4 regions of the Ligilactobacillus acidipiscis genome follow, and region 1 is predicted to be linked to each of the others. Evidence: predicted binding sites of a transcription regulator. Region 1 holds the regulator's gene; each other region holds the start of a gene.
The links. Region 1 encodes Rex, which represses fermentation and respiration genes when NADH is low (regulators of the CRP and FNR family bind a similar motif). Its sites were predicted from a motif close to TTGTGAANTANTTCACAA; they were not measured.
Positions count from the first base shown of each region.

Region 2: the regulator Rex is predicted to act here: its motif matches at 4,138-4,155, upstream of BQ5903_RS08210 (iron-containing alcohol dehydrogenase).
Region 3: the regulator Rex is predicted to act here: its motif matches at 1,627-1,644, upstream of pflB (formate C-acetyltransferase).
Region 4: the regulator Rex is predicted to act here: its motif matches at 4,368-4,385, upstream of BQ5903_RS01530 ((S)-acetoin forming diacetyl reductase).

Region 1 covers NZ_LT630287.1:892,191-898,015, reverse strand. The annotation lists gene BQ5903_RS04035 (IS4 family transposase) at 1-607, shown strand, start outside; gene BQ5903_RS04030 (redox-sensing transcriptional repressor Rex) at 763-1,404, opposite strand; gene BQ5903_RS04025 (ABC-F family ATP-binding cassette domain-containing protein) at 1,581-3,533, shown strand; gene tsaD (tRNA (adenosine(37)-N6)-threonylcarbamoyltransferase complex transferase subunit TsaD) at 3,639-4,670, opposite strand; gene BQ5903_RS04015 (GNAT family N-acetyltransferase) at 4,685-5,251, opposite strand; gene tsaB (tRNA (adenosine(37)-N6)-threonylcarbamoyltransferase complex dimerization subunit type 1 TsaB) at 5,226-5,825, opposite strand, start outside.
Region 2 covers NZ_LT630287.1:1,769,846-1,775,670, reverse strand. The annotation lists gene BQ5903_RS08235 (PTS galactitol transporter subunit IIC) at 1-915, shown strand, start outside; gene BQ5903_RS08230 (hypothetical protein) at 932-1,189, shown strand; gene BQ5903_RS08225 (class II aldolase/adducin family protein) at 1,186-1,941, shown strand; gene BQ5903_RS08220 (LSm family protein) at 2,068-2,259, opposite strand; gene BQ5903_RS08215 (ECF transporter S component) at 2,378-2,893, opposite strand; gene BQ5903_RS08210 (iron-containing alcohol dehydrogenase) at 4,183-5,370, shown strand; gene BQ5903_RS08205 (ISL3 family transposase) at 5,502-5,825, opposite strand, start outside.
Region 3 covers NZ_LT630287.1:123,071-128,895, reverse strand. The annotation lists gene pflB (formate C-acetyltransferase) at 1-1,401, opposite strand, end outside; gene BQ5903_RS12385 (hypothetical protein) at 1,744-1,866, opposite strand; gene BQ5903_RS00560 (ISL3 family transposase) at 2,423-3,730, shown strand; gene ltrA (group II intron reverse transcriptase/maturase) at 3,799-5,184, opposite strand.
Region 4 covers NZ_LT630287.1:334,272-340,096, forward strand. The annotation lists gene BQ5903_RS01520 (flavocytochrome c) at 254-2,167, shown strand; gene BQ5903_RS01525 (dipeptide epimerase) at 2,333-3,406, shown strand; gene BQ5903_RS01530 ((S)-acetoin forming diacetyl reductase) at 3,525-4,298, opposite strand; gene BQ5903_RS01535 (ISL3 family transposase) at 4,573-5,814, shown strand.

The DNA.
Region 1 (5,825 bases):
AACTTATTTTAAATATCGCGGGCGCCGTTACAGTGTTCCAATGCTGTTTCAACGCTTTAAAGGTTCAAAATATCGGATCCATGATAACTATCTCTACAGTACGGTCGTTGAGACCGATAACGAGGACCACCTGCGCTTAAAAATAGTCTTTATCCAAAATCGCACGGACAAGGGACACTACATTGCTTTGGCAACTTCTAAACTTAGTCTGACACCGGAAGCGGTCATTCAATTATATGCCCGGAGATGGCAGATCGAGTGTGGTTTCAAGACTTTAAAACAATACCTGCAGTATGACCAGACCCAAACGCAAAGTTATGATGGCTTGTGCGGCCATGTGGCGCTGACATTTTTAGCTTACGATCTGTTGGCTATGATCCAGCGACAGGAGAACGATCCGAAAACCTTAGGCGGCATTTTCTATGCGGCCAATCAGTTTCTCGCGGACATCCCACTTTTACAAGCTGTAAAACAGTTGCTTTTTGCTTTAGCAGAACATTGTGAAAAAACCGCTGATTTTTTTATCACGGGATTATGCAGTCGATTTATCAATTCTTTACCCAATGATCTGCAAGAAATCTTTCACAGCAACGAACTGGTCAGTTGACTAATTAAAGACATTTATAGCTTGAGCTGACAGGCAAAGGCACTAAAAATTAACTTTCAACCTTTAGTTACTTAACTAAAAAATCGTAGGAGTTTACCAAGATCGGTAAATTCCTACGATTTTTTATCAATTAGTTCAACCATAAATAGTCTCACTTATCCATCCTGTTGATCAACATGATTTAAAAAATAGATCAAAGTTTGTAATTCGTTAGTCAAATCAACGTTTTGAATGCGAACTCCGTCTTGAACAGTCACACGCAAAGGTGTAAAGTTCAGGATACCCTTAACACCGGCAGACACAAGTTCGTCAGTAACGCGCTGTGCAACTGGAGATGGAACAGTCAATATCACAACTTCAATTTGCTGTTCAACTAATTGCTCCTTCATTTGACTCATAGGATAAATCGGTACACCACTCTGAATAGTTCCAGTGATCCTCTCATCAATATCAAAAGCGGCACTGATCCGTACATTGTTACTGCCATGGAAGTTATAATTCAACAATGCATGTCCTAAATTACCTACCCCGATCAAACCAACGTTAGTCAGCTTATCTTGATTCAATGTCTTTTTAAAGAAATCCAGCAGACTTTTAACGTCATACCCGTATCCCCGTTTACCCAATGCACCAAAATAAGAAAAATCACGTCTAATCGTTGCAGAATCAACTTTAACTGCTTCCGCTAATTCAGTTGAAGAAATTCTTTTCTTACCTGAATTAAATAAGATACCTAAATAGCGATAGTAAATCGGCAACCTTTTAGCCGTTGCTCTAGGTATTTTTGCATTCACCATTTTTAAGCCCCTTTCACAAATGCTCACTCAAATCATTTTACCATATTAAAATTCACAATAAAATAAAAAGTTCATTAGTTCACAACTTAATTGAAAAAATTTAAATTTAAGGCGATGTATTGCAGGATATGCTAAAATAGTTTAGTAGACTAAAAAATTAGGTAGGTGAAATTTTTATGCTTTTATTACAAGTCCAACAGGCAGCTCGTATTTTTGCTGGAGATCCACTTTTTCAAAATGTAAATTTGAATATCCAAGACAATTCACGGATCGCTCTTGTCGGACCAAATGGAGCTGGTAAATCTACCTTGATCAAAATGATCATCGGTGAAAATGAACCTGACGAAGGACAAATTGTTAGTCGTAAGGGACTAACGATCGGTTATTTAGCTCAAGATACCGGTTTAGAATCTGAAGACAATATTTATAATGAAATGTTAAAAGTCTTCGCAGGCTTGATTAAAATGGAACAGCAGATCCATGAGCTTGAAAATAAAATCGCCTCAAGTCAGGATCACGAATCAACTTCATATCACTCACTGCTAAAACAATATGACCAATTGATGCATGATTTTTCTGCACAAAACGGTTACGGTTATCAAGCAGAGATTCGTTCCGTGCTTCATGGCTTTAATTTTCAGGAAGAAGATTTTAATAAAAAGATCTCTTCATTATCAGGTGGTCAAAAGACACGCCTCGCGCTTGCCAGATTGCTCCTTGAAAAAAGAGATCTGCTGATTTTAGACGAACCGACTAACCATTTGGATATTGAGACCTTGCAATGGTTGGAAAGTTACTTCCAAAGTTATCCAGGAGCTTTGTTACTTGTTTCCCATGATCGCTATTTTCTTGACAAAATCGTCACGGAAGTCTGCGACATTAGTCACAAGCGTGCCAAGACATACCCAGGAAATTACACTTCATTTGTGAAGCAGAAAAAAGAAGATCAAAAACAAGCTTGGAAAGAATATGAAAAACAGCAAGTAGAGATTGATAAATTACAAGATTTTGTCAACAAAAACTTAGTCCGAGCAACGACAAGTAAACGAGCTCAAAGTCGGCAAAAGCAATTAGATAAAATGGACCGTATTCAGCGACCGGAAGGTGACGAAAAAGGACCGCATTTTTCTTTCACACCATCCTCCAAAAGCGGCTCAGTTGTCCTAACAGTTTCAGATGGATATATCGGCCATGATGAACAAACTATCTCTGGGCCAGTTAATTTTGAATTGCGTAAAAACAAAGTTTTAGCTGTTGTCGGTCAAAATGGGATCGGTAAGTCGACTTTATTGGAAAGTGTTATCGGGCAGATCCCTTTTATCTCTGGATCAGCCAAATTCGGTGCTAACGTTCAATACGGATATTATGATCAAGAGCAACAAGGACTCCATCCCCAAAAAACTGTTCTCAACGAAATTTGGGATGAGCATCCTACTACACCAGAAAAAGATATTCGTTCCCTTTTAGGCAGCTTTTTATTCAAGGGCGACGATGTAAAAAAAATCGTGCATAACTTGTCTGGTGGTGAGAAGGCGCGGCTACTTTTAACTAAATTGGCGATGCAACATGATAACCTCTTGATTTTAGATGAACCGACTAACCACTTGGATATCAACAGTAAAGAAGTCCTAGAAAAAGCGCTCCAAGACTTTACTGGAACAGTTCTCTTTGTTTCTCATGACCGTTACTTTATCAACCAAACTGCTGATGAGATCATTGAAATCTCTCCATCAGGCAGTACCTTATATTTGGGTGACTATGATTACTATATTGAGAAAAAAGAGGAGCAACGGTTAATTGCAGAACAAAAAGCTCAGGAAGCTGAGGACGAAAAACAACCAGCTTCCCCAAATACTTCATCTGCTAAGAGTAGCTACACGCAAAGTAAAGCCAAGGAAAAACAGCAACGCAAATTAAAACGTGAAGTTGCACAATTAGAAGAAAAAGTTGATAACTTAGACCAAGAAAAAACTAGGATAGAAAACAAAATGTCTCAACCGGATATCTTCAATGACCTGACTAAAATGCAAAAATTACAGCAAAAACTTACGTCAGTGAGTCAAGAGCTCAACGCAACTGAAGAACAATGGGAACAAAGCTCGGTTGAATTAGAAGAGTTTATGGCATAATTTGCGATTCCTCTTCATAAATCAAAAAAACAGCAGACATCTACTCGTAATTCGAATAGTTATCCGCTGTTTTTATTTACACTTTTTCACTGAGTAAGCTGTAATTTAAACTGAGAGCCACGGAAATTCAAGACCCGGCTCAGCGTTTAGTGTCATGCCAGCTCTATTTCCATGCTTGAAGCCAACATAACCAGCCGCACCGATCATGGCTGCATTATCACCACAGTATTTAAGAGGGGCCTCTAACAAGTCCACTCCTTGAATTTGAGCACATTCTTTTTCTAGACGTGTACGTAAACCACTGTTAGCTGCGACTCCACCCGCTAAGATCAGCTGTTTGACTGGAAAGTTGTGCAGTGCCCGCACTGTTTTTTCTGCCAAAACATCAACTACACTCTGTTCAAAACTAGCCGCCAAATCGTCATGTGAAAGCTTTGTGCCAATTTGATCTGCATGATGAACCGTATTAATAAATGCGCTTTTAAGACCACTAAAACTAAAATCATAGTTATCTTCTTTTTCCATTGCTCGTGGAAAGTTAAATGTATCTTTCCCCTGATGAGCCAATTCGTCGATTTCTTTACCAGCCGGGTAATTGATCCCAAGCACTCGTCCGATCTTGTCGAAAGCTTCACCACACGCATCATCGCGCGTTTCACCAATAATTTGATAATCATTTTCCTGAGGCATATAAACCAGTTCCGTATGCCCTCCAGAAACCAACAAAGCCATTGCAGGAAATTCGATCGGAGCTGTATAACGCGCAGCATAAATGTGGCCTGCCATATGGTTTACGGGTACCAAGGGCAAATTGTGTGCAAACGCCACAGCTTTTACTGCTGAAACTCCAACCAAAAGAGCACCTACCAATCCAGGACCGTAAGTAACTGCAACCGCGGCGAGGTCTGTATAACCAAGTCCAGTTTGTTGAAATACATCATCCAAACAGCCAATGATCTGCTCAATATGGTGCCTGCTGGCAACTTCAGGAACAACGCCTCCAAAGCGTTGGTGACTCTGAATCTGAGTAGCAGTCGATTGAGCTAAAACCTGTGCCCCGTTTCTTACAAGTGCGACGCTTGTTTCATCACAACTCGATTCAAACGCTAAAATTATTGTATCTTTTTTTTCATTCATTTTTTATCTTTTCCTTATTTCTCGCTAACTAAAAATTGATACTTGATAACTTCATTGTTGAGCTCACTATTCTTCGCTGTTTCAGCCTTTTTAAAACCGATATTACGATAAAATTCACCCAATCTTTCTTGGCCGGTCCGCACTTGTACAAAAACGGAACGAACCCCAGTTTCTGCCGCCTTGTCAAACAAAGTATTAACCAAAGTAACAGCGACTTTTTCTCTATCGGGATACGGTAAAACAGACAATCTCATAATGCGCATCCGAGTCATCGATGCATTGACCCGACATCCAATAAAACCGATCAATTGGTCATCTTGACGTAAGCCAAAATACAAAGCTTTCTTTTGATCCCGCATGCAGAGCTGAAAGGTATTATAGTTCCAGATATCTTCTTCTGATTGTGACCGTTGCTCGACTGCTACCATTTCAGGAATAGTCGAGATCACATTTCGGCACAAAAAATAATCAACTCCATTGATCACAATATCTTTATTGTCAAAATCAAGTGACTTGTCTTGAAAAATCACTTTTATCTTATTAGCTAATCGTTCTTTAATATTTTTTAACGTATGGGCCATGCTTTTTCCCTTCTTGCGGATTTCTTTTTAACCATTGCGATTCAGCTTGTGTTATTCGCAAATAGCGAGGTACAAAATCATTTACATTCTCCGCTTCTTTTAAAAGGCCTAACGTTCCTAAATTAAAGGCACGAGGGACTGCTGATTCCGCTGGAGCGATCCGGTAGTCTTGACCAGCCATCAATTCTTTCAATTGATCGGCAAATTTTGCTACGTCAGCTCCTATAAAGCAGACTTCTTTTCCCATTATCTGTTTACATAACTTTGAAAAAGAGATGTGTTGATCTGGCAAAACATTTTTTAATTGGCCATCATCCCACATATAGCCTCCAGCAAAAACATTATCCCTCCGTGCATCAAACACCGGCACAAGCAATGTCTTAGCATCAGCCTGGACTCCCTTAGCTAAGACGGCAAGGCTTGAAACACCAACTAACTCTTTATTTAAACTATATGCTAAAGTCTTAGCAGTAGTTACGCCGATCCGTAAACCCGTATAAGAACCTGGTCCTTGAGCAACCACAACACGGTCGATTTCTTCTGGCTTTAACTGACTCTGTTTAAAAATCTCCTC
Region 2 (5,825 bases), 880 kb from region 1:
GCTATTCAAAAGAAAATTGGGATTTTTGCAGATAATTCAGTTATGGGTGCGATAATCGGTGTTTTACTTGGATTTGGTGCTGGATATTCTATCTCAGGATCGTTGCAATTAGCCATTGAAGCTGCAGCAGCCATGACCATGTTCCCGATGATTTCAAAATTATTCATGGAAGCTTTAAATCCAATCGCGGATGCAATGAATAAGATGATGAAAGATCATTTTAAAGGACGTGAAGTATTTATTGGACTTGATTGGCCGATTTTAGCTGGGCGAAATGAATTATGGGTTACTGTAATCATACTAGTTCCTGTAATGCTGATATTGGCAATGGTTTTGCCTGGTAACACTGTCCTTCCATTTGCTGGAATTATTAATTTATCTTTTGTAGTTGCTGCCTTGCTATTAACTGGTGCTAACTTGTGGAGAATGCTGACACTTGGAATTATCACAACGCCAATTTTCCTATACGGTGCAACTTATTTTGCCCCAGTTATCACTAATTTGGCAAAATCTACTGGTGCTGTCAAGGTTCGACCGGGACAACAACTTTCATGGTCGACATTTGAAGGACCTGATTTTCGGATGTTATTCGCGCAAGTTTATAATGGAAAATGGTGGGCAATAATTGGTGCAATCGTATGGCTATTGGTTTTTGTTTGGCTGTATAAGGATCAAAATAAAATCTCCATTCCAAGTAAGCGTTATAAGTTAGCTGGTATTGAAGATGTTGATGTCTCTAATGAACATGAATCTAATAGTGCAACGAATGGTTCTGCTAAAGAAGAATGGAAAGTTTCTGATATAGACGGTCTTGATTTTAGCAACGTTAAAAAGAATAAAAAACCTAAGAGTAAACAAGCAACAAGTGTTGATGAGATCAACGGTATGGATTTTAGTAATTATAATAGAAAATAAAATGAGGAGAGACAGCATGGAAAAAAATCAATCACAGAAAAATGTTGGTGCGAAAATATTGTGGTCATTAGCGTTATTCATTAATGTTATTTTGACAGTTTTGGTAGTTTTCACAAAGAACATTCCAGGGTGTATTGCTGTGATTGCTTTTGGCTTATACCTATCAAAATACGGTGATCCAGTTATTTTTAAAAACTACAATCAGAGACGTAAAGAAAAGTATGAAGCTTTTGAAAAAATGAGAAAAAATCGAAAGGGGAACGAAAAATTATGATGGAACAAAATATTACTAAAGAACGCCTGCCTTTTGAAACAGAGCGACAAGATCTGGCTAATGTTGCCCGTGAGATGTTTAACAGAAAAATGACTAATGTGGCTGGGGGAAACATTTCACTTAGAGTTACTCCTGATGAAACTTTTGCTTATGATGGACAAGAGTATAAAGCTGGTCATGATTATTTATTGATGACACCTACCTTTATGTCGGAAGCTTGGTTTGCCAAGATGAGTCTTTCGCAAATTTTAGTAGTTGATTTAGAAACAGGTGAAAAGTTGGCTGGTGAGGGAAGGCTGACTAGGGAAATTAATATGCATGAGGGAGCTTATAGGGCTAACCCAGATATTAATGTTGTTTATCATTCTCATGCTCCAAACTGTATGTTTTGGGCTACATTAGGGGTTGATATGCCTAACCTGACAGAAGTGACCTCTGTGAATGTTCCATTAGGAAAAATTAAATGCTTACCATACCGCGAAGCTTGCTCACAGGAATTAGCCGACATTGTTCAATCAGAGATTAAAAAATTAGGGAACGATGCGACACAGAACATCTTTTTGCTGGACAGTCATGGTGTCTTGATAACAGATACCGATTTACATGCCGCAACAGAAGTTCTTGAAACGGTGGAGTGGAATGCTGATATTGCGTATAAACAGACAATTTTTAAGAAGTTGGGGATTATTGATGACTATCGTTCCTGTGGTAAAAAAACTGATGGTCAAGCCAAATCAAAGTTAAATGTATAGAGTAATAGTAAAACTACCTGTTCTCTAGAGAGTAAAAAGTGCCCCATAATTGTTAGACATAAAAACTAACAACTATGGGGCACTTCATGCTGATACTGTTTACTTATCCCACTTTTATGTCATGTTTTAGTCTTCATAGTACAAAATTGAGTGCTTGAAGATCTTTAATGTGCGACCATCGTCGCAGTCAACAACGATCCGTTTTGGCTTGACCATCTTTAATGTTCCCTTGATGATCTCACCGTTGATCAACTTGATAGTCGTTGGCTTGGGAATACCCAGTCGTTTTGCTGTATGTGGATCCATTTCTTCTGCCATGATATCAACCTTCTTAAAAATTATGCAGATATTAGAGATATCTACTTACACTTAGTATACCGCTTACTTGTTTAGATTTCAGTCGTTTACCCTTAAAATATTAACACTTAGTAGTAAACTATTCCTGAGCGTAGTTCTGTAAAACTTTGCTCAACGGCCAGTAAATCAAAGGATAGAAGACTAAATTTCCGGCTGCGTGATAGATGTCAAATAGAAATCCGCTGGTGTAATAGGCGATAAAAGCAGGGGTCTGACCAATTACGACCATACATAAGCTAACTATCAGGCCATATTCCAAGCCTAGAAGAGTTGCCACTCCTAACTGCAACCACCAAAATTTCTGTAAAAAGAACAGCTTTTTGAAAAGCAAGACTGTTAGCACACAAACAATATAAGCAGCTATTTGCGGAACAGTCCAAATGCCAAATCCTAAGTACAAGTTGGAGACCAACATGGTCAAGATCGCCAAGACCAAACCAGCACCACTACCATTAATCAAAGTAACGATCATGATTATATCTGTCACTGGTTGGACATTGGGGAGCGGGACCTTAATGATCCGCAAGACAGTACAAATGGCCGCTAACAAACCCAACATCGTTATTTTCCGAATGGAATTATGCGCTTGTCTCATCGTTATTCTTCCTCGTATTATTAAAATTAAACATTGGCTTTTAAACCAAGTTTTAGTGATATGACAACTTTCCTTGTTGGACATTACATGATAATCTCTAAGTGTCATTAGCTTTGATCAACTGGTATAGGATCATTTATCCTGTAGTCCAACTACTTTTTAAGACTGGCGCCCAGGTAATCATTTTAAGTACCAACCACATGTTGTATCGATCGATCTGTCAACTAGTTTAGCAGAGCTAGTCGCAGCTTTAATTTGACTGACTTACGAGTATTTATGGTGCGAGAATGTTTTTAGTGATTTATAGTTAGGGACTCTCATGCAGTGTTTAACTTAAGAGCAGATAGTTTCAATGAAAAAGGGCCATTCACCAAAGAAAATTACTTGTCGGTATTGCCATTAACTCAAAAGGACTAAAAGCACAATACAACTCTTCTATGCGTCGGTTTCCAATGATGAAGGCAGCCAGCTTAATATTGACGCAGTTTTACTTAATTTGTGAAATGCTTAAACGGTATAAGCACGTCTTTGAAACGTCTAAAAATGATTCATTCGGTATCCTTACATGCTGACATTGATTTGAATTAAGGGCGACTTTGTCCTTCTTTTTGACTTTTGTTGCTGGACACTTTTCTTGGAAGTTTTACCGTTGACCTTATATGCCCAGTAGATGGTTTTATTAGCGTTTTATTTATGTTTGCTGGTCTGTGTGACCATTTTCCTTAGAGTTTGACTGACAAAGCTTTCTTTAGTTCGGTCAAGACCGTAGCGTTTTTCTTTACATGAACGTTTTTGGGAGTGATTTGATTGCTGTTATTTTGTAATTGATAAGTGTCCTTCGACCTGAGCAGTAGGTGCGGGCTTTTTAGTGGTTTGAGAACAACCTATTATCAAAAGAAATAACTACTAAAACCACCAAATTAAAAAATATCTTCTTTTAAAAATCATGCAAAGTTTCTCCTATATTTTCTCTAACATACTTAAAAATTACGTTATTAGATTACCATTTAATTTCTATTTGTCAAATTTATGTGAATATAATTTCATTTAGAGCTGAACCGTTAAGACTAAATCTTTACATGTGAAAAAATAAGTGTTAAAATGATTATGAATCATATTTAAAAATTAATGCATTATGTTATTAAGACATTATTTTTAAACATCAAGTGAAAATGCATACAAATATTTTTTTAAAGAGTCCATTCCTGATAAAATTACTTTACGTTTCCACTTGACGGCAAACATTGTGCAGTATTTTTCAAATAAATATAAACAGGAGGTCTTTATTTATGGCAGAACGCAGTTATGATTTTTTAATGCCAAGCGTTAACTTTTTTGGCTCAGGTGTCATTGCAAAAATTGGTGAAAGAGCAAAAATGCTGAGGATGAAAAAACCAGTCGTTGTGACTGATAAGTTCCTGGAAAATTTGGAAGGTGGTGCTGTTAAACAAACACTTGCTTCCTTAGACGAAGCCGGCGTTGATTATGTTATTTACAACGGTGTTGAACCTAACCCAAAGATCCATAACATTAAAGAAGTTAAGGCCTTATTTGAAAAAGAAAACGCTGATTCCATCATTACGGTTGGTGGGGGATCCGCTCACGATACGGGCAAGGGTGCAGGGATCATCTTGACTAATGGTGATGATATTACCAAGTTAGCTGGGATCGAGACTTTGGATAATGCCTTACCGCCGTTGATCGCTGTTAACACCACAGCCGGTACAGGTTCTGAATTGACTCGCCACGCTGTGATCACTAACGAAGAGACTCATTTGAAGTTTGTTGTCGTTTCATGGCGCAATATTCCGCTGGTTTCATTCAACGATCCAAGCTTGATGTTGGATGTACCGAAGGGCTTAACAGCCGCGACCGGGATGGACGCTTTCGTGCAATCGATTGAACCATATGTTTCAGTTGACCATAACCCGATCACAGATTCTCAATGTATTGAAGCCATCAAGTTGATCGAGACTTCTTTGCGTGAAGCAGTCGCAAACGGCCACAACTTGAAGGCTAGAACGAAGATGGTCGAAGCTGAAATGTTAGCCGGTATGGCTTTCAATAACGCTAACCTTGGATACGTGCATGCGATGGCTCATCAATTGGGCGGTCAGTATGACGCACCACATGGTGTTTGCTGTGCTTTGTTGCTGCCATACGTGGAAAAGTATAACCTGATCGCTGACCCGCAAAGGTTTGCGGAATTAGCTGAATTTATGGGCGAAAATACAGCCGGTTTATCAACTCGTGATGCTGCTGAATTGTCCATTAGAGCTATGAAGCAGATGTCTGATGATGTTGGTATCCCAGAAACGATCAAAGATATTGGTGCTGACCCGAAAGACTTTGAGCTGATGGCTGAAAATGCCCTGAAAGATGGAAATGCAGCTTCTAATCCACGTGTTGGCACCAAAGAAGATATCGTGAAGATCTTCCAGGCTGCTTACGCTGGTAATTTAGACTTTTCATTTTAGCCATTAAACTTGAAGAGGACAGCTGAAAACTTGAATTACCCCATAATCGTTAGACATAGAAACTAACGATCATGGGGTGTTTTTAGGCTCTTCGTCAACTGTTGTTGGTGAATCCATATTTCGAGTTCTAATCACTTCGTGATTAGGGCTCTTTTTGTTTTGATTTTGAAAACGTATAGTACTCGAGTTCTAAACCTCCAGAAGCTGCGATAGCCAAAACTGGCTCGTTTGATCGCCTTGATTTTATTATTAGAACCTTCCAAAGGACCATTTGAATAGTGTGTGGTAAAGGTGTTACGAATCTCATCATGATGGCTTTCAAGTGTTTTAATCGTGTTCTTCATTTCTTCAGAATACGTTTTGTTATTCCAAAATGCCGCATTGTAGTTATGCCAATCTTGATGTTGGACAGCTGACCGGACGCTGTTTAAGACTTGATAAGTTTGTTCTAGTTC
Region 3 (5,825 bases), 770 kb from region 1:
AATATATTCTGAATTCATTTTCCGTAATTCAGGACCAACTTGTTGTCCAGTGATCTCATCACGACCCTCATTCAAGGCATAAAGGACAGTCTTAGCCAAATTAGCACGAGCACCAAAGAATTGTACGCCAGAATCAATTGGTTGTGCGGAAACACAGCAAGCAATACCATAGTAATCTGTGCCCCATTGTCTCTTCATTAAATCATCATTTTCATATTGAATTGTTGAACTTTCAATAGAAACACTCGAAGCATAGCGCTTGAATGGCATAGGCAAATTATCCGACCAGAGCAAAGTAATATTTGGTTCAGGAGCAGCACCCATATTATGCAAAGTATTCAAGAAACGGTAAGCTGTCTTAGTTACATGGTGACGCCCATCTAACCCCGTTCCTGCCAATGACAATGTAGCCCAAATTGGATCACCAGTAAACAATGAGTTGTATTCTGGAGTCCGCATGAAGAAGACCATCCGCAGTTTCATTGTAAATTGATCAATTAATTCTTGGGCATCTTTTTCTGTCAAAGCGCCACGTTCAATATCACGATTGATATAGATATCAATAAATGTGTCGATCCGGCCGATTGACATTGCAGCACCATTTTGTGTTTTGATAGCTGCCAAATAGCCGAAGTAAAGCCATTGGATAGCTTCTTGTGCGTTAGTAGCTGGTTTAGAAATATCATAGCCATATGACTTAGCCATTATCTTCATATCTTTTAAGGCACGGATCTGATCAGAGATATGTTCACGTTTTTCAATGATGTCACTGGCCATTTCACCATCACCAGTCAAGCTCAAATCATGCATTTTTTCTTCGATCAAACGGTCGATACCATATAAAGCAACACGCGGAAAATCAGCAACGATCCGGCCACGGCCGTATGCATCAGGTAAACCAGTTAAGATCTTGTTGTGACGTGCATGCCGAATATCGGCATCATAAGCATCAAAAACTCCTTGGTTATGCGATTTTTGAATTTTAGTGTAAAAGTATTCGACTTCTGGATCGATCTTGTAGCCATTAGTCTCCAAAGCATCCTTAGCCATCTTGATCCCGCCTTGTGGCAGTAAAGAACGTTTTAATGGCTTATCAGTTTGCAAACCAACGATTTTTTCCAAATCTTTATCAAGATAACCAGGACCGTGAGAAGTAATAGTAGAAATAACTTTAGTATCGGCGTCTAAAACGCCAACTTTACGCTGTTTCATCTTTAATTCAGTTAATTCATCATTTAACTTAGTAGTTGCTTCAGTTGAACCCTGTAAGAAAGACTCGTCACCATCATACTGTGCAAAGTTTTTCTCAATAAAGTCACGGATATCAATTTCTGATTGCCATTGGCCTTTTTTGAATCCATCCCAAGCAGAAGACGCTTTTTCTTCAACTTTGTTCATCATAATAAATAACCTCCCCAAATTTGAAAACACTATGTTAAACGTTTTCTTCCACCCTATAGTACACCACTTTGTGATTGTTTTCAACATTAAATATTCATGGCTTTCCAAGTATATTTCACAAGATTTTTTAGCCGAAGATTGCTGTTTTCAATTTATTGTTAGCGCATACATTGCTTTGACAAAAGTTTAATAAAAAAAGTGGGTTTTACATCATTATCCACATATTAGTTATATAGTTCACAATATTTTGCAAAACATAAAATAAATTATCTATCTTGAACTTTTTTCACTAGGCAACTTAAAAACTAAACCAGTTATTAGCTGGCTCCTGTTTTACCTTATCTAGTTTTTAGATTTCTGCGCGTATCGCAGTAAAAATAAAATTGCCTCTTGATAAGAGCACGAACGCTTATCCATTACTGTTTCAACCAATTCTTCAGTTGAGGCCTTAGCTGTTAATGACATGCAACATTCCTCCAATACCGAATTAACGACGCCCAAACGTCCGTTCCGATCATTTAACACTTCTTTATTTTACCGCGCCTAATATATAAATAAAAGAACGAATATTGTTAAAAAAATTTACTTGACATCTCTTTTCTTTACATAGCACGATCTTTCTCGGCACCAAAAAATTTGCTCAACTATTCTTATTGATCTTTTTTGCATAAAAGACAAATAACTAGCTTAAATTTTGCAAACACCCCTTGATTTATCAGTGTTTATCAACAAAAAATCCTTGTATATTTCAATTTCATATTTTTTTGATTGCAGTTATTCAAAAATATTCAGTAAAAAATCACTTATGTAAAAGAATAATATTACTATATATATAAGATTTAACTTAATTTGTTCATAATAGGTACTTCCGTTTTTATCAAAATTTCTGGTTCTATACTATTTGGTACTGATAGATAAAAACTTCTATCAGTACCAATTTTGTTTTATGATAAAAAAATAGAGATGAAGTCATCAGCTTCATCTCCGAAAAACAATCCCTACACTGAAAGGAATGTCCTACATGAAGAATTGTACACTAGATCTACTGGGAATTAAAGATTCAAGACTGCAGTTTGACCCGAAATATAAAAATAAGGTCACGACTGATGACTTTTACAATCATAGAAAAGCACGTTTCATTCATTTACTGCAATCCTACCCTTGTTTTTGCCCCGTTTGCGGCAAAAAGATGAAACGGAATGGCTTTAAAACTGTTGAAATGGTTGGCTTACCTTCAGGTGGTCTCACTAATATCTTTTCGATTCGCAAACAAAAATATCTTTGCCCTAGTTCAGCTGCCTGCCCGAAAACTATCACAAAACTAGCCGAAGTTCAGGATGTCAAAGCGAACGCGCGCATCTCTCAAGCGGTTAAATACCAAGCTGTTTCCAAGTTAGGTCAGAATATTTCACAAAAATATATTGCCACTGATTTTTGTATTTCAAGCATGACGGTAATGCGTTTCGCGCAAGGCGTCTCGACTTACCTGAAACCAAATCAGCACTATTTACCGCAAAACATTGCCTTTGATGACTTTAAATCGGGCAACTTTTCTCAAAGCGGTATGAGTATCATTGTCATGGACATTGCGACACATCGAACTTTGGACATCGTACGCTCCCGGCAGAATACATATTTACGCAGCTATTTCCTTCAGTATGATCGCCAGGCTCGCTGGGCAGTGCAGACAGTCACAGTCGACCTATATTCACCCTATCGGGCTTTTATTCATGACGTTTTTCCCAATGCGCTCATTATCGCCGACCGCTTCCACGTCATAACTCAAGCTTATCGGGCGCTAAATCAGGTGCGGATCCAAGCAATGAAACAAGCCGGACATGGTTCGCACAATTCACGGGCGCTAAAACATTATTGGAAATTATTAACCAAAGATTCCGCCCATCTCGACTTTAAGCACTATCATAAAAGCAGGAACTTTCGCAACCTCCAGTTGTGTGAACAGGATATCGTCGAGCGCTTATTAGCCATGTCTGCGGATTTGCGCCTAGCTTACAATTATTATCAAACTCTGTTACAAGCCGTTCATCAGGGGAATCCAGCACTGTTAGAGGAGCTTACCCAGTCAGCCGCGGGGCTGCCTGACCCGGTCAAAAAAACTAATCGAACTTTACGCAAGCACCGGCAAGAGATCAAAAACAGTTTTGAAACAACCTTTTCCAACGGCCCCATCGAAGGGACTAACAATAAAATCAAGACCATTAAGAAAACTGCTTATGGGTTCCGAAACTTTGAGAATTTTCGACTACGTATCCTGGTTGAATTAAAGAATAGCTATGTCAGTTTGAATTTTCACAGCGCAATCGGGTAGGAGATAGTTCACACTATCGACCTCCCACACCACCGTACGTACGGAACCGTATACGGCGGTTCAACAACTTAAGCTTTTGCTTGAATAGACTGGTACAGTTTGGACAGATTTATTAGCCCACGCTGTGCCAGTCTTTTATTAGTTATGGTCATCAACAGTGTTTTACTGTGCGCGTTGCGCCAGTATCCTTTCCGCGTATTTGCGTAGGTTTTGGCTTGTTTGTGGCTCATCCCTAATTTGACCAGCGCTTTGAATCGGGTTCCAATATTCTTCCACTGCTTCCAGATGTACTGACGGATGCGCGAGCGCAACCATTTGTCTAGTTGTTGGAGAAAGATTTTCATCTTCCCAATGGAATAATATTGGATCCAGCCCTGCATTTTCTGCTTAATTTCATGCAGGATCCTATCAAGGCTGACGCCTCGGCTTCTCTTGGTGATTCTTGTCAATTCCTGTTTAATTCTCTGTTTAGGTTTTTGATGAGGACGCGGGTAGGCGCTATTGCGTCCCACACCCAGAGAAAAACCTAGAAACTTCAGTCTTAGTGGAGAACCGACTTGCGTCTTTTCTGCATTCACTTCAACTTTGAGTTCCTTTTCTAAAAACTGGGTGATGCTTTTGAGAACCCGTTCACCCGCACGCTTACTTTTAACATAGATATTACAGTCATCCGCATAGCGTACAAATTTATGTCCTCTTCTGGTCAATTCTTTGTCCAGCTCGTTCAGATAAATATTTGCTAGTAATGGTGAAATATTGCCACCTTGCGGTGTACCTTTAGCGGACTTCTCGAAAAATCGACCATTCATAACACCACTCGTCAAGAACTTACGAATCAAATGCAAGACCCATGGCTCACTAATGTAATTTTCAACAAATTTAATTAGTAAATCATGGTTCACATTGTCAAAATATGACTTTAAATCAAGGTCGACCACGTAGTGATAACCCTGATTATAATAAGCAACCACCTTTTTCACAGCACTTTGTGCACTGCGGTGTGGTCGAAAACCATAACTATTATCTGAGAATACTTTTTCAAAAATAGGAGACAGTTGCTGTTGTAACGCCTGTTGAACCACACGGTCAACGACCGTTGGGATTCCTAACTGACGTTTCGAACCATCTGGCTTAGGAATCTCAACTCGTTTGACAGGTTGGGGTTCATAGCTTTCGGTTCGCAAGGCCTCGATTAGTTTTACGTTATTCTCTTTCAAGTATGGGCCAAGTTCCTCAACGGACATGCCGTCAATTCCTCCAGCCCCTTTATTACGCTTGACATGGACAAAGGCCCGATTTAAATTATTCCGGTCTAAGACCTTCTCACGTAATAAGCCATTTTGAGTTCTCTTTTCACCAGAAACAACGCTACGCGCTCCTGTTTGCTCTGACCCTTCCAGGGTTACCCTCCGCAGGTAGTCAGCTTTATTTTCTGTTTTCTGCGATTGTCGTATTGTTTCCACCTCCAGGATGAATCAAAATTATTGTTGTTCAGCCCTTCACCATTACTGGCTACTATGGCCTCGGCTGACTTCTGTCATGGACAACTCAACATTACTATTGAGCCTGTTCCTGCCAGAAATAACTTCCAGCTTGAGAGAACTACCATGACAGACCTCCCCGGGTAAGAGCAGTAGCTTTCGCATCAAACCGTTGGCTTTACTGTGACGGTTTCGAGTGGTCAGGGACTTCGATTTGTTAGGCAATCTCATCCCACCGTTTCCAGCCTTTTAGCCACTTCTTGTTCATCGATTCGATGTTTCGTCTAGGACTTCCTTCAGATTCTACCTCACGATAGACACCCTTGTCTTCGACTCGTGATACCGGCCACTACGGCTCACAGCGGACTTACACCGCCTAGTTACTGCCCATGCCGGGCGCACCTAAAAAAAGCTGCCCGCTCCATTCAGGAACAAGCAGCTTAACTAAGCTAGGCCAAATACTTTTCAAGTTTAATAATTTATTTCATCAGTACCACTTGATAAAGAACCAAATTTCTATAATAAAAAGCCATCCAAAACATTGTTTGGGTGACTTATTCAGTATTATTCAAATTTAGTTTTCAGTACTTCATAAAATAAACTTTCTCACTTGG
Region 4 (5,825 bases), 560 kb from region 1:
TAGTTAAACTAAAGTTGTACTGTTAGGTAGCTGATTTAAGGTTTCTCTAAATCTTTATTTAGCAATATAGACAGCGCTAACATTTTTAGATTGTGTTAGAGGAAGATGGGTTTTGTTTTCTTTTTAGACGAATATCTGACAAAAAATAAGAAATAATTCACATTTATTTTGGCTTAAAACGAGCAATCAATGTGAAGTTTGTCGGATATTAGAAAAAAGCAGGTTTTGAATAATAAGAAATGGGGTAGATCAGATGAAGGATCATATGGACGAGATCAATTTTAAACCAGGAACATATTCAGTAACTGCAGCAGGTCATAATAGCCAGGTCCCAATGAAAGTTACTTTTTCAGAAAACAGGATCGAGAATATCGATATTGATACAAGAGGAGAAACCATAGGGATCGCTGATACAGTTTGGCAACGAATGCCAGAACAAATCATTTCTGGACAGACACTCAATGTTGACGCAGTGTCGGGAGCTTCAGATACAAGTCGCGGTGTTTTAAATGGAGTTGCAGATGCGGTTTCACTGGCAGGCGCTGATCCGGATGTTTTGAAGAAACGCCCTAAACCTGATAAAGGTGAGATCAAAGGAACTGTCGAGTATAGCGCTGATGTTGTTATCATTGGCGGTGGCGGGACTGGTTTAAGTGCCGCGGCAACTTCAGTTCAAGCTGGTAAAAAGACGATCTTAGTGGAAAAATTTCCAGCTGTTGGTGGAAATACGATTCGGACAGGCGGTCCGATGAATGCCGCTGACTCTGAATGGCAGAATACTTTCGATGCATTGCCAGGTGAAGCTGCAACGCTGAAGAACTTAATGGAAATACCAGATGAAAAGATTGACCCCGAGTATTTGGATGATTTTCATGAACTTCAAGGTCAATTAAAAGAATACTTGGATAGCGGCGAACATTTCTTATTTGATTCCAAGTTACTGCACGAAATTCAAACATATCTTGGCGGTAAGCGGACTGATTTGAATGGGACTGAGATCCATGGTGACTACACCTTAGTTAAAACATTGGTCGATAATGCTTTGAAGTCGGTTGGCTGGCTTCAAAGTATCGGTGTTCGTTTTGACCCTAATGAAGTTACTATGCCTGTTGGGGCTAAATGGCGTCGGGGACATAAACCTTTGGAGAATCAAGGCTTTGAATATATTTCAAATCTGCAAAGATATGTTAAAGAACAAGGCGGTCAGATCATTACCGACACACGGGTGCAAAAATTACTGAAAGAAAATAATCAGATAGTTGGTTTAGAAGCAACCAACGCTGATGGGCAACAAGTGATCGTGCATGCCAATGCTGTGATCTTGGCCTCAGGTGGTTTTGCTGCTAATACTAAGATGGTTCAAAAGTATAACACTTATTGGACTAAGTTTGATGACGACATTGCGACATCAAACTCCCCAGCTATCACAGGTGATGGTATTAAACTGGGGACGGATGTTGGTGCTGATTTAGTTGGCATGGGATTTTCACAAATGATGCCTGTATCTGATCCAGTAACTGGTGAACTATTTAGCGGCTTGCAAGTTCCGCCGGCAAACTTTGTGATGGTCAACAACAAAGGTGATCGTTTTGTTGATGAGTATGAAAGTCGCGATGTTTTATCGCAGGCTGCAATCGACAACGGCAGCTTATTCTACCTGATCGCTGATGAAAATATCAAGGGTACAGCTTATAATACCAGTCAAGAAAAAATCAACGAACAAGTTGAGGCTGGTACCTTATTCAAAGATGATACTTTAGAAGGTTTAGCTAAGCAGATCAAAGTTGACCCAACAGAATTAGTTACTACGATCACGAAGTATAATTCATACGTTGATGCTGGTCATGATCCGGGGTTTGGTAAGGATGTATTTGATTTGAAAGTTGAAAAAGCACCTTTCTATGCTACACCGCGTAAGCCAGCTTTGCACCATACCATGGGCGGCTTAAAAATAGATTCATCAGCTCATGTTTTGGATACAAGTGGGCAACCGATCTCTGGACTATATGCAGCTGGAGAAGTTGCTGGTGGTCTTCACGCTGGTAACCGTCTAGGCGGTAATTCGTTAGCAGATATTTTTACTTTTGGTCGGATAGCTGCTCAAACAGCCGCAAAAGAGCATCAAGAAAATAGCACTGACGCTACGACCTCACCAAGTCAAGTTTGATATTAAAGTAATTAGTTTATCACAGGCAGTCTGAATGTATTCTTTATTATTTAGGCTGTTTTTGTGTGGTTTTTTATGATCCTCTCAGGTCTTTTTAAGTATTGTATGCGCGATGCAAGGGGTATAATGAATATTAAAATAATTCATACAGGAGGCTGTTTAACATTGAAATTAACGATTTCTGAGATTTCCAGTGAAACAACACATACACCTTTAAAGCATCCATTTGTGACAGCTAAGCACACAGTTAACGATATTGCGGCGATCGGCGTAACGATTCGCTTGAGTAACGGGCTAGAAGGACACGGAGCTGCTACTGCTAATGAGGTTGTAACAGGTGATACTTTAGAGTCTGCATTGATCGTGATCAATGATGTGCTGAAGCCGCAACTATTGAATCAGGATTTTACAGCTTGGGAAGCACTATTGGCAAAACTACATGGTGCGATCAAAAATAATGGTCCAGCTAAGGCAGCCTATGAGATCGCTTTGTATGATTTAAGGGCACAACTTTTCAAAGTGCCACTTTATCAGTATTTAGGCGGTGATGACGATCAAATTGCAACAGACTTTACGATCGGGATCGGTGAACCGGAAGCGATGGTTAAAGAAGCCGTTGAAAAAGAAAAAGCAGGCTTTAAGGCACTTAAAATCAAGGTTGGCGGAACTAATATCGCTCAAGAAACCGAGCGGATCCAGCAAATAGCTAAGGCTACTAAAAGAACGACACGGTTGCGGATCGATGCTAATCAAGCCTGGAATGCTAAGAGGAGTTTAGCATTGATAGGTCAGTTGAATAATTTGGCTGACCGAATAGATTTTATTGAGCAACCGGTTGATGCGCATGACATCGAAGGACTCAAACGTGTTACCGATAATTCTCCATTACCGATCATGGCTGATGAAAGTGTTTTTTCACCAAAGGATGCCTTAAACCTATTGCAACAGCACGCTTGTGACTATATTAATATTAAATTGATGAAAACTGGTGGGCTTTCTCAGGCAGAGGAGATCAACCATTTATGCGAACTCTATGGAGTTAATTGCATGATCGGCTGCATGATCGAGTCTGTCAGCGGGATCGCCGCCGCTGCTAGTTTTGCCGCTGCTCATCAAAACGTCAAATTTGCCGATTTGGATTCTGTTTTTATGGCGGATATGTCCGCTGCTGTACAACCATATTCTTTGATAAGAGATACTTTTATTTTGAAAAACCATCCGGGCCTGGGCTTTGCTTGAAGCACGACAACTGCGAAATTAACAATTGATATACTATAAACAAAAAACTACGTTAACAAAAATCGTTAAGCGTAGTTTTTTACAGCTAGAAAATTGTTTAATTGTTAATTGTTAAGTGTTAATGGAATTGCATCCCGCCATCGACTTCGATCGTTTGACCAGTAATATAGTTTGAATCTGGTCCAGCTAAGAATGAAACGGCAGCAGCTACATCTTCCGGTTCGGAAAGACGCTTTAAAGCAATATCTTTCGCGAATGTTTGCATGCCCCAGTCATCATCTTTACCAGCATTTTTTCCAACTTGATGAGCAATGTCAAACATCATAGGTGTTTTTACGATCCCAGGAGCGTATGCGTTGACCGTAATATTTTCGCTTGCTAAGTCACGGGCTGCCACTTGAGTCAAGCCGCGTACGGCAAACTTTGTACTACTATATAATGAAAGATTAGGATTACCCACCACGCCAGCTTGTGAAGTTGCGTTGATGATCTTGCCTCCATTTTCATTTTTTCTGAATTGTTCAATGGCTGCTTGAATTCCCCAAATATCACCAGCTACATTAATATGGTAAACTTTGTCAAAGGATTCGGGAGTGATCGTTTCGATCGGAGTTGTTGGTCCAAGCCCCGCATTATTAACCAAAACATCAAGCCTGCCCAATTTTTCAACGACTTCTTTGACACCAGCAAAGAAGTTTTCACGGTCAGAGACGTCTAACTTGACGGCAATAGCAGACCCACCATTCTTTTCGATGTCGGCGGCAACTTCACTGCCTTTTTCTTTATTTAAATCAGCAATCGCAACGGCAAAGCCATCTTGACTTAAACGACGAGAAATTGCTTCCCCGATTCCTTGTGCTCCACCAGTGATCATTGCAACTTTTTTTGTCATGGTAAACCCTCCAAAGATTATTATTGAACCGCTTTCATTATAACATGTATGTTTTTTGAAATATATAGTTTGTATTTTTATTAACAATAAAAATTAAGTGTAGTTTGTTAGACATAAAAAAATCTCCCGCTAATTAAGAGTGGTTCTAATTATCGGGTCTAAACTTTTTAGTGTTGATGAGCGTTCATCAGCACTATTTTTGTACAAAAAAGGACATCATTTGTCCTCATATGCTACGATTAAAGCGATAAAACCAAATCAAAGCGAGGTATAAATGATGTCCCAAACTGATTCTATCCTAAATTTACTCAATATCCAAGACCCAAATATCAAAATTTCAGCTTGTACTGATTTTTCACAGGCCGGAGTTCACGAAAAACTGCTTTCAGCTACGCTGACTTACCCCGTCGAACGCTGTGTTAATTGTGGTTCCACGAATCTTGTTCAGAATGGGACCCGCCTGACCAAGATGAAACTGCCCAGCCTAGGTGAACAACCGCTCCGCATGAACCTGCGCAAACAGCGTTATCTGTGCCGAACTTGCCACCATACTTTTAGCGCGCAGACGCAGCTCGCTCCGCCTCGGCACTCGATCACCCGCCAAGCAGTCCACGAAATCGCGACTTTAGCTAAGAACTCACTGCCAGTCAAGACGATCAGCCAGGCCGTGGGGATCTCAGCTTCCTCGGTTCAACGGATCTTGTATAAGGATCAGCGGGCTTTAGTAACGCCCAAAGAGCTGCCGACAGCTCTCAGCTTTGACGAATTTCGTTCAACTAAGAACTGCTTTTCTTTTATCTGCATTGACGCAAAAACACATGATTTGGTCGCCTTATTGCCAGATCGTCTCTCGCAGACGATCCGCGAGTATTTCACCAATACTTATACACTTTCTGAGCGTCAAAAAGTTCAACTGGTGACCATGGATCTGAATGCACAGTATCAGACTTTCGTCCGTCGTCTTTTTCCTAACGCACTGATCGTCTTTGACCGTTTCCATATTGTTCAGTTAGCGGGTCGGGCACTTGACCATGAACGGCTGCGTGTTTTAAAAGGGATCAACGACCACCACGACCGCAACTATAAAGTTTTAAAAAGCAACTGGCGCTTATTCCACTTAGCTGAAAATCAACTTGAGACCTCCCAGGTTAAATATTATCGGGGATTAAATGAATACACGACTGCCCAAAATGTGGTCGATCTGGGACTCAAGAATTTTCCACAGTTCGCAGAAAACTATCAGACCTATCAAACGATCTTAACCTTTATTCGCAACCGCGATCGGGCTACTTTACAACAATTAGTTATGAACTACCGTCCCAATGGTACTGAAATGGATACCGTCATGAGGACCATTCAAAAGAACTACTTAGGGATCAGGAACGCTTGTCTCTATGACTACTCTAATGGGCCGTTAGAGGGGATCAATCGCAAGATCAAAGAACTTAAACGTAGCTGTTACGGATTCAGTAACTTAAGGCATTTCTTTATCCGCATCAAATTGATCCATGCCTAAGATAAAAAATT